4 regions of the Neobacillus sp. NPDC093182 genome follow, and region 4 is predicted to be linked to each of the others. Evidence: riboswitches for the same ligand, from Rfam matches in the RefSeq annotation. Region 4 holds a riboswitch; each other region holds the start of a gene.
What was found. A riboswitch is a leader RNA that binds a small molecule or an ion and turns the genes downstream of it on or off. The one in region 4 is predicted to bind cyclic di-AMP.

Region 1: it holds a riboswitch for cyclic di-AMP, as region 4 does, so the genes downstream of both, ACIQAA_RS25635 (amino acid permease) here and ACIQAA_RS28805 (sporulation protein) in region 4, are expected to answer to the same signal.
Region 2: it holds a riboswitch for cyclic di-AMP, as region 4 does, so the genes downstream of both, ACIQAA_RS31295 (APC family permease) here and ACIQAA_RS28805 (sporulation protein) in region 4, are expected to answer to the same signal.
Region 3: it holds a riboswitch for cyclic di-AMP, as region 4 does, so the genes downstream of both, ACIQAA_RS27080 (APC family permease) here and ACIQAA_RS28805 (sporulation protein) in region 4, are expected to answer to the same signal.

What each region holds. Positions count from the first base shown of each region.
Region 1 covers NZ_JBIVOI010000017.1:22,897-27,149, reverse strand. Annotated here, with positions in the region: gene ACIQAA_RS25640 (metallophosphoesterase family protein) at 1-519, opposite strand, end outside; cyclic di-AMP (ydaO/yuaA leader) riboswitch at 1,156-1,296, shown strand; gene ACIQAA_RS25635 (amino acid permease) at 1,470-2,957, shown strand; gene ACIQAA_RS25630 (LysR family transcriptional regulator) at 3,151-4,053, shown strand; gene ACIQAA_RS25625 (hypothetical protein) at 4,238-4,253, shown strand, end outside.
Region 2 covers NZ_JBIVOI010000029.1:2,878-7,130, reverse strand. Annotated here, with positions in the region: gene ACIQAA_RS31305 (histidinol-phosphatase) at 1-137, opposite strand, end outside; gene ACIQAA_RS31300 (hypothetical protein) at 320-754, shown strand; gene ACIQAA_RS31295 (APC family permease) at 786-2,612, opposite strand; cyclic di-AMP (ydaO/yuaA leader) riboswitch at 2,742-2,882, opposite strand; gene ACIQAA_RS31290 (bacitracin ABC transporter ATP-binding protein) at 2,965-3,093, shown strand; gene ACIQAA_RS31285 (YheC/YheD family protein) at 3,224-4,253, shown strand, end outside.
Region 3 covers NZ_JBIVOI010000019.1:65,505-69,757, reverse strand. Annotated here, with positions in the region: gene ACIQAA_RS27095 (TrkH family potassium uptake protein) at 1-1,276, shown strand, start outside; gene ACIQAA_RS27090 (potassium channel family protein) at 1,321-1,977, shown strand; gene ACIQAA_RS27085 (bacitracin ABC transporter ATP-binding protein) at 2,072-2,194, opposite strand; cyclic di-AMP (ydaO/yuaA leader) riboswitch at 2,324-2,467, shown strand; gene ACIQAA_RS27080 (APC family permease) at 2,618-4,253, shown strand, end outside.
Region 4 covers NZ_JBIVOI010000022.1:41,224-45,476, forward strand. Annotated here, with positions in the region: gene ACIQAA_RS28795 (aminotransferase class V-fold PLP-dependent enzyme) at 1-830, opposite strand, end outside; gene ACIQAA_RS28800 (hypothetical protein) at 952-1,299, opposite strand; gene ACIQAA_RS28805 (sporulation protein) at 1,445-1,840, opposite strand; cyclic di-AMP (ydaO/yuaA leader) riboswitch at 1,946-2,090, opposite strand; gene ACIQAA_RS28810 (polysaccharide deacetylase family protein) at 2,259-2,984, opposite strand; gene ACIQAA_RS28815 (HAD family hydrolase) at 3,098-3,886, shown strand; gene ACIQAA_RS28820 (MerR family transcriptional regulator) at 4,059-4,253, shown strand, end outside.

The DNA.
Region 1 (4,253 bases), on a different contig from region 4:
GTTACACAATGTCTTACCTTTAATATTTTGCTGGTAGGCATTATGAATATCTCCATAACAAACAACATCAGGCTCTCTTTTACCTGCTATATTTTCTGTGTGTTCGGTGTTTTCGAACATACTTAAACGACGTTCAACAGAGTCCCAGGGCTGGATTCTTTCATACACACTCCGAGGTGAAGCATGGAACATTCTAACTAGTTTTCCGCTCATGATAAATTCTATTGAAAACGGCAGTTCTTCTAAATCATTCATTTGTATTTCCGTTAATTGGTTTTGATGCCATTTGATTGTGTTAGACTCTTGGGGTTTAGGAAAGAAATCATCCCAATTGCCTCGAACCACCATTTCACAATGCTTTTGGATCATTTGTATTGCTATGCTTGATTGTGGTCCTTTACCGACTAAATCACCTAAACAAATAATTCTTTTAATGTGTCTAGCATCGATATCCTCAAGCACCGATTCTAGTGCAGGGATATTTCCGTGAATGTCTGAAATAATAGCGATTTTATCCATCTTTATAAGACTCCTAACGATTTATATAAAATCAATAATTCTCCATTTGTCCCTGATTTCCTGTATATTTCCCGAAATTGGCAAAAAGAAAGATGTTTTTATATTATTATGCAAAATAATTTGGCATAGAGCAAAAAAACTTTGCAGTAATTCCACTTATAGAAATAGGTAAATGTATATATTCTATGGAAATCTGGTTGGCACAATAATTGCATTAAAGAAGAACAAGATATAAAACTATTTTATGTTGCCAATAGTGAATATCGGTAAATAAGAAACTGAATTGATTTATCAGAAATAATCAGAAGGTTCAGTTTAAACATTTAAAAAATTAAAGTGAGGGATGTTGATGTGGGTTATTACCGTATATTCGGAAAAGAGTATTCAAATGTTTGAGTTCGATAATCAAGAGGAAGCAAGAGCTACTTACCAGAGTATAAAAGGGTGTAAATTTCTCAGTGAAGTGATCTACTATAATGATTTTGATGTAGTTAAATAAAATATTATACAAAATTTTCTGATTTTTAGAAGTATTTACAGTGTTTTTGGGGAGTTTAGGTTATTTTTATATTTTTGCAAAAAAACATTTTACTTTTCTTAAGATAGTAACTATTATAATAATGAAAATAGTTTCAAATTTCTAAATCGCTGAAACCGTTTAGGCACGGGGGAACCATATGGATTTAATCAATCCAAGGGGTGAATCCTTTTTAAGGTAGGGCTACTCAGGAGGCCCGAATCCGACAGCTAACCTCGTAAGCGTTTATGAGAAGGAAGGTGGAACTTGTGACACGTTATAAGAAGTGTCTACAAGTCTATTTACCATGACTTGTAGACACTTTTTTGTTCCTTTAATAGATTTTCCACGAGGGGGATATTACTTTTTAAAAAGAAAAAGCATTCATCTGTTTGTAACCGTTTTCTATTAAAAAATGAAAGGGCTGAAGTAAATGTTACCAGAGCGCGAAATTGAAAAATTCCAGCAAACTGTAGGTCAACAAAGTGAACAGACATTAAAACGCGAGTTAAAATCCAGGCATTTAACAATGATTTCAATCGGAGGAGCGATTGGTACTGGACTGTTCCTTAGCAGCGGCGCAGCCATCAGCACAGCCGGCCCCGGGGGAGCATTGCTAGCATATGCAATAGTGGGCGCAATGGTCTTTTTTATCATGACTAGTTTAGGAGAAATGGCTGCTTTTATGCCCGTAAGCGGTTCCTTTAGCACGTATGGAACGAAATTTGTGGATCCAGCATTTGGTTTTGCGATTGGATGGACCTACTGGTTTAGCTGGGCGATGACCATTGCTGCTGAATTAGCCGCCTCAACCATGATCATGAAATTTTGGTTTCCGGATAGTCCTTCTTGGGTATGGAGTGCATCATTTTTGGCGCTTATTTTTCTATTAAACTATTTATCTGTTAAGGGTTATGGGGAAGGGGAATATTGGCTATCCTTAATTAAGGTATCAGCGATCGTACTATTTATTATTGTTGGCTTGCTAATGATTTTCGGCATTATGGGAGGAGAAGCAGTAGGGTTTAAAAACTTTACAGTGGATAAAGCTCCTTTTTCAGGCGGTATTTTAAGTGTTTTTATTGTTTTTATTGCAGCAGGTTTTTCTTTCCAAGGTACCGAAATCGTGGGGGTTACGGCAGGTGAAAGTAAGGATCCTGCAAAAAATGTACCAAAAGCGATTAAAAATGTTTTCTGGAGAATCCTAATTTTTTATATTTTGGCGATTGCTGTCATCGGGCTTCTTATTCCTTATAATAATCCGAATTTACAAAATGATAATGTGATGGTAAGTCCATTTACCCTTATTTTTGAAAAGGCTGGGATTGCCTTTGCTGCTTCACTCATGAATGCTGTTATTTTAACTGCTTTATTATCAGCTGGTAATTCTAGTCTATATGCTTCAACACGCATGTTGTATTCGATGGCGAAGACGGGACAAGCGCCGAAGATTTTTGGACAACTTAACAACCGTGGAGTTCCCGTTGCAGGTATTATTCTAACCTGTGCTATAGGTGCGCTTGCCTTTTTGGCTTCATTTTTCGGTGATGGTATGGTCTATATTTGGTTAATGAACGCGATCAGTATAACTGGATTTATCTTCTGGCTCGGTATTTCCATCAGTCATTATCGATTCCGAAAAGCCCTTATCGCTCAAGGGCATTCGCTAGACATGTTACCCTATAAGGCAAAATGGTTTCCAATTGGGCCAATCTTCGCCATCGCTTGTGGAATTATCGTTATATTAGCTCAAAATTTCCAAGCTTTTCTTGCCGACCAGATAGATTGGGGCGGTGTAGTAGCGGCATACTTAGGCATTCCGTTTTTCCTTAGTTTATATTTTGGCTATAAACTGATTAAGAAAACGAAAATGGTTAAACTTGAGGATGTAGAGTTTGACTTTGACAAAAAATATAATTAATCTAAAACGGATTTTATGGGAATTTATTTAAAAAGTGGTTCCTTTCTTACTTTACTTATTGGATTAATTGGAGTAAAATTTAGAAAATTCATCAATAATGTTAATTTGCCGATTGGACATCCAAAGGCTCCTTTACGCATTCCGCATAAAGGAGCCTTTTTTATTGATTAAAACTGGAAAGGGGTCGAGGGAATTGAATATTGATCATCTTGAAGCATTTATGTATGTAGTCCACCTGGAGGGTATTCATAAAGCTGCTGAAGCACTGTATTTATCACAGCCAACCGTTACAGCGAGAATTAAAACGTTAGAACGTGATCTTGGCATTGATTTGTTTTTGCGTAAGGGAAGAAGTTTGACATTATCTGAGGAAGGAAAAGCTTTTATCCCATATGCAGAGCAAATTATTCGTACCTATGATCAAGGGAAGAAACGATTGAAGAAGGAAGATAATCCTGAAGAAATTATCATTGGGGCTAATATTATTACTTCTCAATACTTTATTCCTTTTGCCCTTCCTTTCTTGAAGAAAGCAAATCCTCAATTACGTTTTAAATTTTATTCGGCGACAAACGATGTATTGCTCGATAAACTTCTTCAGAAGCAGGTCGATATCGCCTTTATGAAGGATGTTACCCATCGTGGAATACAAAAGCATGAGCTTCTAAATAATTCTGTCCGTTTGGTCGTTTATCCTGGCCATGACTTTCAATTTCAAGAGAATTTAACTGTTAAGCAGCTAGCTAGTGAACCCATGGTATTTTTTGAATGCGGCGCTTTTGACTGGAATCGGATTCATAAATTATTTGAAATGGCCAATGTTAATCCTCGCATAGAATTTTTAGTCGACCATCTTGAAGTAGCAAAATCTATTATTCTAAGTGGACATGGCATAGGGTTTTTACCATACCTATGCATTAAAGATGAGCTTCAGAGAGGCAGCCTGATTGAAGTAGATGTTTCTCATATTCTTCAAATTAACCAGCATATTTTTGCGACACACTTGAATAATGGTTTTATGTACCCCGAGTTCTGGAATGATATTCTTCGGTCTGTTAAAGAATTTGAGAAGGAAAAGGACCTGTCTTTTATTTAATTTTTTAATGTAAAGATTACATTTTTCTATCAGCTATCGTATTGCCATGACAATCTTCTCGGTGATAGGATTAAACACAATAAATTAACAAGCATTGATTTCTTGGTGTAAGAGGGAAATGCACAGTTTTAATTCCCACTATTCAAGTGTGAATTATTGGATATAAAAAGAGAGGATGATAAGAATGACAACACAAAATA
Region 2 (4,253 bases), on a different contig from region 4:
TTACTTGAAAAATAAGGGGTATGGTCAGAAATCCCGATAATATTTAACCCCTTTTTTATACCGGCTTCGATATATTCTCGAATGCCTCCCCTTGCATGCCCACACCGATCATGATGTGTATGTAAATCAAATTTCAACATTTTTTATCACCTCTCCATATTTTCCCATACTATGGTACTTCCAATCAAACCGCAGCACAAAAAAGTGTTCCCTAATAATTAATATTATTTGTTTATTTCCATTTTACTCCACTTCTTGTCCAATCCAAAAGACAAGCTGTTTCATATATATAAGTAATATTGTGAATGAGAGGTGTTTTATGGAAAGTTGTAACTGTCGTGCAAAAGTATCGGCAACCGCCGTACCCGTCGAAACCTTAATCAATCGGTTCCCTTCTAGCGGCATAATTACGGTATCTGCACGAATATGTGATGTTGATTGTACAGCCAATAACTGTTTTATTTCCATTCTTTATGGTGACGATATTAATCAAAACAATAGCTTTGTTTTTAAATCCGCAGCACCCGGTTTGCCAACATATGAATCCGTATCCGGCGGCGGTACCGGTATGATATTAACAGCCGAAGGACAAGCCTCTGGAGTCAACTTTCATGACAATGCCGTTCTATCAAACATACATTTTCTGCATGAAACAATCATTGGTACTGCGATCTGTTCGATCACTTTAACCGCGAATGGTCTAACCTTTGAGGTTCCCGGATGTATCTTCACGAATCCTGAAAACGAAAATTGAGCAGCTCCCAAAATGGAGTCTGCTCTTTTAATTATTTTTTTAGATGGTATGGAACTGTGGTAATAATTACGTTTCGTTTATATAACAGGTATGCTTTTATTAATAAGCTGGATTGGTTGTGCAGAATATTGTGCCAGCCCTTTTTCGGTATGAACTGTGGAATGATGACAGTTACCCTGTAGTTTGCTTCACTTGCTTTGTGCTGCACCGTATCAACAAATTTAGTTAAAGGTTGAATGATACTCCGGTAATGTGAGTGAAGGGTTACGAGTCTAATATCAGGCTGCCACTTATTCCATTTTTCTTCAAATTTCTTTTCATCGTCCCTTTCAAAGGAAACATAGACTGCGAGTACTTGATCCGCACCTAAGGATTTTGCATAATTAAGTGAGTTTTCTACCACTTGCGTAATACCAGCTACAGGAACAATAATCACATTCCCCTCTATTGGCACTGCAGGTTCGTCACAATTTAATCTGAGCTGCTCTCCCACTGCTTCATAATGCTTTCTAATTCGGTAAAAGACAAACACAATCACTGGTAAGAACACTAAGACAGGCCATACCTGTGCAAACTTAGTTAAAAAGAACATAATCGTTACGACAAAGCAGATAACAGCACCCATCGTATTAATGATAAGCTTAGACATCCAGCCCTGTGGCTTTTCACGAAGCCATTTTAACATCATCCCCGTTTGGGATAAGGTAAACGGAATAAAGACCCCAACCGCATAAAGTGGAATTAAGTGCTCCGTTTGTCCTTTGAAAAAGATAATTAGCAAGATCGAAGCTAAACCTAATGTAATAATTCCATTAGAATACCCTAATCGGTCACCTCTAATCTTAAACATTCTTGGAATAAACTTATCATTTGCAAGATTGACTGCCAGCAGTGGAAAAGCTGTATATCCTGTATTTGCAGCAAGAATTAAGATTAATGCGGTTGTGCCTTGTATAAAGAAATACATAAAGTTTCGTCCAAATGTTTGCTCCGCAATTTGGGAAACGACTGTAACCTTTTCATTCGGAGTAATCCCATAGTAATAGGCTAACAATACAATTCCCGAAAATAATATCGCCAGTAATCCTCCCATTGCAGCCAAAGTTTTAGCAGCGTTATTTGGAGCTGGATCTTTAAAGTTCGGAATCGCATTCGATATCGCCTCAACTCCAGTAAGAGCTGAACTGCCTGAAGCAAATGCCCTTAAGAGCAAAAATAAAGATATCCCTGCAATAGGAGTTCCAACTGGTGTATGCAATTCTGCTGGAACCTGCCCCGTTAGAATATTAAATATTCCCACGCCAATTAAAATAAATAAAGCGAGCACGAATAAATATACAGGATATGCTAAAATAGAAGCAGACTCCGTTACACCTCTTAAGTTTAAAGTAGTGATCAAGATGACAAAAATAATCGCAATACCCACATTATGGTCATGAAATGCAGGAAAGGCTGATGTTATGGCATCTGTTCCGGCTGACACACTAACTGCCACCGTTAAAATATAGTCAACAAGGAGTGAACCTCCCGATATCAGCCCATAATTCACACCCAAATTTTCCTTTGAAACTACATAGGCTCCTCCGCCATGCGGGTAGGCAAAAATTATTTGTCGATAGGATAAAATTAAGGCAACTAATAAAACTAATACACCGATTGCAATCGGAATGGAGTACCAAAAGGCCGCAGCACTAATGGTTACGAGCACTATCAGTATTTGTTCCGGTCCGTAAGCTACCGACGATAATGCGTCTGACGAAAGAATTGCCAGCGCTTTTGTTTTATTGAGCTTTTGTTCCCCTAATTCTGTTGACTTTAAAGGTCTGCCAATTAATAATCTTTTGACCGAAGAAACCATTGTCTGCACCACCGAATTTTCTATAAAGTTATTAGTTGTTAATTCACCCTAAAAAAGCACAAAAAAATGCCTGCAAGTCAAAGTTAAATAGACCTGCAGACATTAATAAACTTGTCTCACAAGCTCCACCTTCCTTCTCATTAACGCTTACGAGGTTAGCTGTCGGATTCGGGCCTTGAGTAGCCCTACCTTTTAAAGGATTCACCCCTTGGATATACTATCCATTGAATGGGTCCCCCGCACCAATTCTGGTCTCAGCGATTTAGAAATATGAAACTGTGATTATCATACTCCTGTGTTTCTTAAATGTAAATGAAAATTTTATAAAAAAATAAAGATTGGAGAATTATATATGTCTAAAAAGAAAAAGCCGCTTTTATCAGATGAATTTTTAGATGAATTAGCTAATGAAATCAATGAGCTATACGGTCACCCTGTTGAAGAAAACGAAGATAAAAACAATCATAAACAAGACGAATAAGCCTCCAAACATATTTCAAGATAACAATGGTACACTTGTCCAATTTGTAAGAATCCCCCCCATTTTTAAGACACTCTTCGTTATTGTACATATAATAACTTATCCAATATTATGGTTGGGGGGAATTAAAATGGAAAATGTTATTCTGCTATCAAGAAACACCTCTAACAGAGGGATTTTAACGTTACATCCCAAGTTAGCAGAATCAATGGGAATTACTCAAATTACGGCTAGAAAAATCAGATTTGGAGCAAACACCTATCAATCTATTGTTGACATCTCTGATGAACTGCCACTAAATGGGGCAAGCCTATCTGAAGATATTTTGGACATGCTGAATATACCACAGCATTGCAGCCTTGAAATCAAGCAGAATGGCAACGAACTACAAATTGGACCCTTTATCGGTTTACTTGCAGGTTATTATCAAAGCTCGATTAAGAAATATCTCGATCATCTTCGTGATTATGTGTTACTTTATCGTGAAATTAAGGGTGCCATCCTAGTCTTTTCTCTTGACCATGTTGATAAAGTTAACCATCAAGTTAAAGGCTATCTTTATAATCCTCGGACAAAACAATGGGAAGAAGGAACTTACCCATATCCAGCCTCTATTTTTGTGATGACATCTTCCGTAAGCACTGCATGGATTCAACATTTCAAATCGATTATCGGCAATGTGGTTTTTAATGATTTCTTTCTTAATCGATGGAGTATTCATAAGAAATTGGCAGGTTCCATCGGGGTAAAATGTTATCTTCCCGATACAAATCTTTATGGATCACCACAAGATCTATACTACTTTTTAAAGAAATTTCCTAATTTAACGGTGAAGCCTCTAAACAGCGCCAACCGACAGACATATAGAATATTACTAAAAGATTCAAACTCTCTCGTTATAACGAATTTAGCAAATATGGAATCAAAGAATTATAGATTTAATAATCGGGACCAAGCCTATTCTATCTTTAGTAAATATTTTAAAGAGGGAGAAAACATCATCCAAGAATCCATTGATGTAACAGGATATCGAACCATCACTATAAGGTTTATTACGGTTAAAAATCACTCAGGTGAATGGCAGGTAATGGGTTCGTTTACGAGAGGAGACCAATCGGTAAAAAATGATGGCAGATTACTGCCATTGGTGAAATTTGAAA
Region 3 (4,253 bases), on a different contig from region 4:
TAGTCTAATACTGTTGGGGACCCTTCTTTTCATGCTACCAATATCTACATATGAAAAAGGACGTGGACTTAGCTTCATTGATGCTTTATTTGAAGCAACTTCTGCTGTCTGTGTTACAGGTTTGGCAGTTGTGGATACTGGAACAACCTTTACCTTATTTGGTGAAATTGTTCTTCTTTGTTTGATTCAGATCGGTGGTTGGGGTTTTATGACCACAGGTATATTCATGTTTATTATCTTAGGTAAAAAGATTGGTCTGAAGGAACGTTTATTATTGCAAGATTCATTAAATGTATTTTCACTTGCTGGAGTAGTGACCCTTGTAAAGAGGATTATCCTCATTACTTTTATTGTAGAACTAATTGGTGCTACTACTCTAGCCATTCGTTGGTCATTTGAAATGCCCTTGGAGAAAGCAATTTACTATGGTATATTCCACTCTATTTCAGCCTTTAATAATGCTGGGTTCGGACTTGAACCTGACAACCTAAGCAAATGGGTAGGTGATCCGACAGTTAATATAATGGTTACCCTTCTTTTCATCACTGGGGGTATAGGTTTTACAGTAATTCTCGATCTTTTTCATAAAAAATCCTTACGCAAATTATCCCTTCATTCTAAAGTCGTATTGCTTATGACACTAATACTTAACATTATAGGACCTTTAATCATTTTGGTCTCAGAATACGATAATCCTTCGACTATTGGAAAGTTGGAGTTGGGGGATAAGCTATGGGCATCCTACTTTCAAGGAGTTGTAACAAGGACTGCCGGTTTTAATACCATTGATATTGGTGCTTTGAACTTATCTTCCCTTGTCTTCATGATGGCTCTAATGTTTATTGGTGCATCATCAGGATCTACCGGTGGTGGAATTAAAGTAACGACCTTTGCCATTATTATTTTAGCTTTTTGGACAGTAGTAACGAACCGGGATGATGTGAATATTTTTAAACGTAGAATCTCGTGGGGATTGGTAAATAAATCATTATCAATTGTTGTGACGGCAATGACTTTTATTTTCCTCATTTTCTTTTTATTAACTTTTACCGAGAAAGCTGATATGAGCAAAATATTATTTGAAACGATTTCCGCCTTTGGCACAGTAGGTTTGTCTGCAAATTTTTCGCCAGAACTTTCGCCTATAGGGAGATTTTTGATTACGATTATGATGTTTATTGGTAGGCTTGGACCTTTAACAATGGCTTTCGCTCTTTTAAATACTCGAAAAGAAGCAAAGGTTAGATATGCAGAAGAAAAAATATTAATTGGCTAGGGTTTAATCAATAATTAAGATTCTTTTGGGGTGACTAATAAACTATGGCAAAGCTCAGTTATGCTGTTATTGGACTAGGTAGATTTGGAACAAGTATTGCATCAAAGTTATTCGAAGCAGGGCAAGAAGTCATGGGGATTGATTTAGATGAAGAACGTATAGAAGATAGCAAATTATCGCTTACACACGCTGTTGTACTTGATTCTACTGAAGAGGAATCACTTAAATCAGTTGGAATTCGAAATTTTGATTATGTAATCGTAGCAATTGGTGATGACATGCAAGCTAGTATCCTAACGGTTCTCCTCTTAAAAGAAATTGGGGTACAAAAAGTAATTGCAAAAGCTCTTAACAAACGTCACGGACAAGTATTAACAAAAGTTGGAGCAGATTGGGTAATACATCCAGAAAGGGATATGGGAGAACGGGTTGCACACCAGCTCCTCTCACCTAACGTGTTGAATTATATAGAACTTTCAAGAGAATATAATATTGAAGAAATAATGATTCCTTCAGGAATAACAAGAAAAAATTTACGAGATCTAGATTTGCGAGCAAAATATAATTTGACTGCTATTGCGATTGTTAATAATGAAAATATAATCATTTCCCCATCTCCTGATCAGATTCTTCAAGAAGGGGATAAATTAGTTGTACTAGGACATCGAGATAATATTAATGAGTTTGCAAATATTAGGTGAAATGAAAGGTAATCAAGACATCCACCGAATGGGTGTCTTTTTAATTTTCGCCTGCATATAAAAAGACCGCAAGAACAATGCGGTCCATGAAGTCTTAATCGTTATTTATTGCTTCTGTATTTTGTTCATTTATATGTTTTCCATATAGCTGGTTAATTTCATTAGCTAATTCATCTAAAAATTCATCAGATAATAAAGGTTTATTTTCTTTTAACATATTAATTCCTCCTTCGAACTGGGCAAATCGTTTAAAATTACGTTTTCTGTATTCATGTTTTTTTAATCTTTTTCAAAAAAATTTATTTACTTTTGGTAAATACAGGAGTAATATAATCACAGTTTCAAAGTTCTTAAATCGCTGAAACCATATGGTACGGGGGAAACATTATCCTGGATAATTTCTCAATCCTAGGGGTGAATCCTTTTTAGGTAGGGCTACTCAAAGGTCCGAATCCGACAGCTAACCTCGTAAGCGTTAATGAGAAGGAAGGTGGAGCTTGTGATGCAAGTAAAATGATGTGTCTACAGGTCTATTAACTATGACTTGTAGACACTTTTTTTATTTCAACTTTGAAAAAAATTGTTTATTGGGCAACATATTACATAACTTATTCATTTCAAAACCTGGCGGTGAATTTTGATGTTTTCATCAATAAAAAGATTATTAATTGGAAGACCCTTGAAATCACATGAATTAGGGGAACAAAAAATCAATAAAACCAAAGCACTGGCTATACTTTCTTCCGATGCACTATCATCAGTAGCGTATGGTCCTGAACAAATATTAATCGTGTTGGTAACAATAGGAACAGCAGCATTTTGGTACTCCATTCCTATTGCAGTGGGTGTGTTAATTCTTTTAACAGCTCTCATACTGTCCTATCGGCAAATCATATTTGCTTATCCTCATGGAGGAGGTGCCTATGTTGTTTCGAAAAATAATTTAGGGGTAAATCCAGGTTTAATTGCTGGTGGCTCTCTTTTGGTAGATTATATTTTAACTGTTGCTGTAAGTGTATCTGCAGGTACGGATGCTATCACATCTGCTTTTCCTAAATTACATGACTATAATGTTGAAATTGCCATTGTATTTGTTATTCTTCTCACATTGTTGAATTTAAGAGGAGTAACGGAGTCTGCTTCTATATTAGCCTACCCAGTGTACTTATTTGTTTTAGCATTGTTCATATTAATTGGTGTCGGTCTTTTTAACATTGTAACAGGAGGAGTTGCACCTGAATTACACACCCCTATCGGGACACAAGTAGCAGGGATCAGTTTGTTTATTCTTTTAAGGGCATTTGCTTCGGGGAGTTCTGCCTTAACAGGAGTTGAAGCTATATCTAATGCAATCCCTAACTTCAAAGATCCTGCACCTAACAATGCTGCAAAAACCTTAATCTTGATGGGAATCTTGCTTGCTATCTTGTTTTCAGGAATTGTAACTTTAGCCTACTTTTACGGAACTGCTCCAAGAGGAGAGGTGACCGTTGTTTCGCAAATTGCAGAGGAAATCTTTGGACGGAATTTTATGTATTACTTTGTCCAAGGAACTACTGCTTTAATATTAATCCTTGCTGCCAACACTGGATATTCTGCATTCCCATTATTGGCGGTTAATCTTGCGAAAGATAAATTTATTCCAAGGATGTTTCTTATTAGAGGGGACCGATTAGGATATTCAAATGGCATTATTATCCTTGGGGCAGCTTCAATCCTTTTAATCCTTGCCTTTCACGCAGAAACTGAACATCTTATTCCACTTTACGCAGTTGGAGTGTTTATTCCATTCACATTGTCTCAAACAGGTATGATGGTTAAATGGCTTCGTGAAAAACCAGAGGGATGGGTCCCAAAATTTATTATTAATACAACTGGTGCATTAATTAGCCTTATCGTCACAATAATGTTCTTTTTAACTAAATTTAATCAGGTCTGGTCAATCTTAGTTTTTCTGCCTATAATTATTTTTGTTTTCCACCGAATTAAAAAACATTATGATACCCTTGGTGATCAGTTGAGGATTACCACTTGTGAGCCTGCTGTACCGATTGATGGAAATGTGATCATTGTGCCAGTGGCTGGAATTACTCATGTGGTAGAAAATTCAATTAACTATGCCAAATCGCTTAAACCAGATCAAATTATTGCCGTTTATGTCGCATTCGAAAGGGACGACGAGCATAAGTTTGAAGAAAAATGGAATAAGTGGCAGCCTGATGTAAGACTGGTGACATTGCATTCTCATTACAGAAGCATTATTACGCCTTTAACTA
Region 4 (4,253 bases):
TTATCAAAAAGTAAAACGCCGCTCGTACCGGGTCCGCCTAAAAATTTATGTGGAGAAAAGAGAATGGCATCGAGTTTTTCCATCTGATCCTTCGGGTGCATATCAATCTTCACATACGGTGCAGAGGCGGCAAAATCTACAAAGCAAAGTCCACCATGCTTATGCATGATTTTTGCCAGCTGATGATATGGTGTTTGTATTCCTGTAACGTTCGAGCATGCTGTAAAGGAACCTATTTTGACAGCTCTATCCCGATATTGGGACAGAAGCTGCTCAAGATGATTAATATCTACATTTCCTTTCGAGTCCGGTCTGATCATCTCAACGTCTGCTAAGGTCTCCAGCCATGAAGTGTGGTTGGAATGGTGCTCCATATGAGTGAGAAAAACCACTGGTCTATCCCTCTCAGAAAGCTTTATTTTGTCTTTCCATTGCTCTGGTACTCTAATACCCAATAATCTCTGTAGTTTATTCATTACCGACGTCATTCCAAAACCGTCAAGAATGAGGGCGTCATTCTCATCAGCATTTATATGTTCCTTAATAATCCTTCTTGATTGATTATAAATTCCGGTCATCATTAGACTGGTAATGTTGGATTCCGTATGCGTATTCGCCATAAACGGGCCAAATACCTCCGAGATTTTTTGTTCAATGGGTCGAAATAATCTTCCACTTGCTGTCCAATCTGCATAAATAATCGGTTTCTTTCCATACGGTGAGTCAAATTCTTGATCAATGCCGATGATCCCAGACCGAAACTTATTAAAATAATCCTCTAGATTTTCCGGCAGACGATACCACTTGCTTCCGATCCTTGCAGTAATCATACTTCAGCACCTCTCGATAAAATCCTGCTAATTATTATATGCAAAATTCTTTTCACTTGCCGACGATTCTCAATTAATGATAAAAAAAGCCTGATCCATATGGACCAGACTATATTACTATTTATAAATTTGTATTCTTTGACGATTCCTTGCGATTTACTTCATCAATTTTTTGAACAAACATGTGAAAAACGCGCTGCTTCTCTTCTAAGTCTTTTATATATTCCTTTAATTGATTATAACTTTCCTCAAACGGTTTATGATACCTTTGCCGTATACTTTCAATAATTTCCTCGTTCACTGTTGATTGGATGACTTGCTTGGTAATCCCGTATTTATAAGAGTATACCTTTAACTCTTGTGCCACTTCTTCATATTCTTTATCTATTTCTGTAAGGACTACTGAAATGTCATCCTTCCACTCTTCTAGTGATTTCTGTAAATAAGATTTTACCATTGTTTCTTCCATTACTGCACCCGCCCTAATAAAGTCTCAAGATAACTTTATTATACTGGTGATTGGTTTCATAATAATTTCTAGTAGTTTACAAAGCTATATCAATTAATAGGAAATTTTTCCGATTTACATAAATAACTAGGTTAATAGACACACATTATGAAACGGCATTAATCATGATAGGGACACTTTGTGTAATATTATTTGCATTTCCCAAATCAATATTGATCATTAAGGAATACTGAAAGGTATTTTGATTATGTTGAATTTCATCTGGAACATCGAGTAAAAAGGTAATCTTTCCAGTTTGGTTTGGACTACATTCAAGAGAACAGAAAACGGAATGACTATTTAAAGTTTCTTCTACAAATGCCTGTGAATCAATCCCTACTAGATCGATATCATATCTCTTAATTTTATTTTTTAATAGGCCGCCTGTTATCTCAATGGTACCATTTATGACACTTCCTGCTTCATAAACTTGCTTATCCAAATGGACATTCGTTTTGGGCAAACCAATTTTTAATTTTGTTAAATAATCTTTTAATGTCATTTTCTCCACCTGTTCCCTAAAATAGGCATAATAAAAGACCAGCAATAGTAATCAAGATGCTTAATATGTTTAAAAACAAAAAAGCCCCTGTACTTGGCGGTCCATGACCTCCTTCGCTTTAGCCGACGAAGTTAGCTGACGGGTAGGATGGCGAAAGATCGTTCTCATCCTTTCTACATTGTAGAATTAACCCCAATTAATTGGTTCCTCCGTACCCAACCAAGTTGCTGGGTTTTGGCCGAATATTAAATTCATGATGATTATGAGGCTTATTTTATCCCCAACTAGAATCGTTGTAAAGAGTGATATTTACTTAAATTAACCGTTTAAACTCCAAATTTAAATAAAAACAAAGACTTTTCTATTGATTGCTCATGAATCATCGATATCTTGTAGCATAGTTTAACTTTAAAAGCTCCTATCTGTTAATTAATTCAGCGAATTCATCAAGGTTAGTGGAATACTTTATATAAATTCTTGGTAAAAATAAGAGTTCGTTTTTTAGCCCTTTTTTAGTATAGAGTGCTGGTGTAGTAGTCAAACCAAATGTATAATATTTTTTCACTTCTAAACCAACGCGTTCATTGAAGTTTCCATAAGGATAAGCAAGAGCTATAACTGGTTTTCCTGTCATTTTTTCAATTTTTTCCTTCGAGCCTTTTAATTCGTATTGAAGATTCTCTAATTTTGTCAAATCTGGATGAGTAGCTGTGTGGGACTGAACAGAAATCAATCCGGACTCAGCCATCATTTTTAAATCAGTTTGAGATAATCGGTTCGAATATCCGATAAAATCAGAAATAACAAAAAAGGTTGCTGTCGGTTTAAATTTATCATCCCTAAGTTTTTGAAGAATCTCAAACGCATTTTGATTATTTTTATAACCATCATCAAGTGTAATAAAAATAGGTTTGTTCACTTTACTTATATCAGTCCAGCGTTCAAATGTTAATAATGTATATCCGTTATTTTTCAAGTAAACCATCTGTTTTTCGAAATTCTCTGGTGTAACAAATAACTCCTTAGAGCCTTTGCCATTGTATTCATCAATTGAATGGTAAATTAATATTGGAACCTTCTGCTGTGCAAGCGCATCCCCTGGAAGGCTAATTAACAACAGAATGACGATTACAACTCTTAACATAAAACAAACCCCCTTTTTTGCCGATCTTATCACGACTATTATTCCCAGAATATTTAATCTACACGTTATTAATGTTAAACTAAGAAAACATACTTAATAAAAGGAGCCGTTCAATGTTTGAGTATAAAGTTTTATTTTTAGATATTGATGGAACCATCATCAAGCCCGATGATTCCATTGATCAAACTACAGTAAAAGCAATTCGGCAGGTTCAACAGAAAGGAATAGAGGTTTTTTTAGCAACTGGGAGACCATTACACGAAATCAGAGATCTTGCAGATGAGTTAAAGGTAAACTCGCTTGTCGGATATAATGGTGCTTTTGCCATTTATCAAGGTAAGGACCTCTTCCAGGAACCAATGAAAAAGGAAAGTGTTAAACAATTCATCGACATAGCGAAAAAAAACCAGCATGAAATTGTTTTGTATACGAAAGATGAAAATATATTCACTGACTTAGAAGCAGATTGTGTGAAAGAATTTATTGTGAAGTTCCACTTACATAAAAACAAACCTTATTTACCGTCCAATGATTATGAGATTCTGGGAATGACTTTAATCAACTTAGAACCAAAGGATACTGTTTTATATAAGATCGAGGACCAAATCCACTTATCCCAAGTAAACCTTGATGGAATGCTTCATTGTTATGATGTAATTAGAGACAAGGTCAATAAAGGGATTGCGATTCAATACATACTCAACCATCTCGGCCTGTCAAAGGAAAATGCTATAGCGTTTGGAGACGGCTTAAATGATAAAGAAATGCTGATGAGTGTTGGTGAAGGTTTTGCTATGGGAAATGGTCATCCTGACCTCTTTCAATATGCTAAACATAAAACGACAACCGTAAATAATTCAGGAATTTATAACGGATTAAGAACTCTAGGGATTGTTGAGTAAACAAAAGCTGTGCATTGCGCACAGCTTTTTTTGCATGAATTTGTTGGTATTTCGTGTTATACGTCTTGTTTTGATAGCTTTTGTCACCCTGCAGGAAAATGGGGGGCTTCATAGAGAATTTACTATCAATAGCTGTTTTACCGTAAATTAGATAGAAGGGATTTGAACACTTATGAGAACTTTCACATTAAAGGAAGTTTCCAAAAAAATAAATGTTAAACCTGCTACATTGAAGAAATGGGAAGAGGAACTAGAGGAATACCTTGAAATTCCACGTACAAAACAAGGAGCCAGAATATATTCACAGGTAGAAATTGATTTACTATTAGAAATTAAGTATATGTATGAAAACAAACTGAGTACCGCA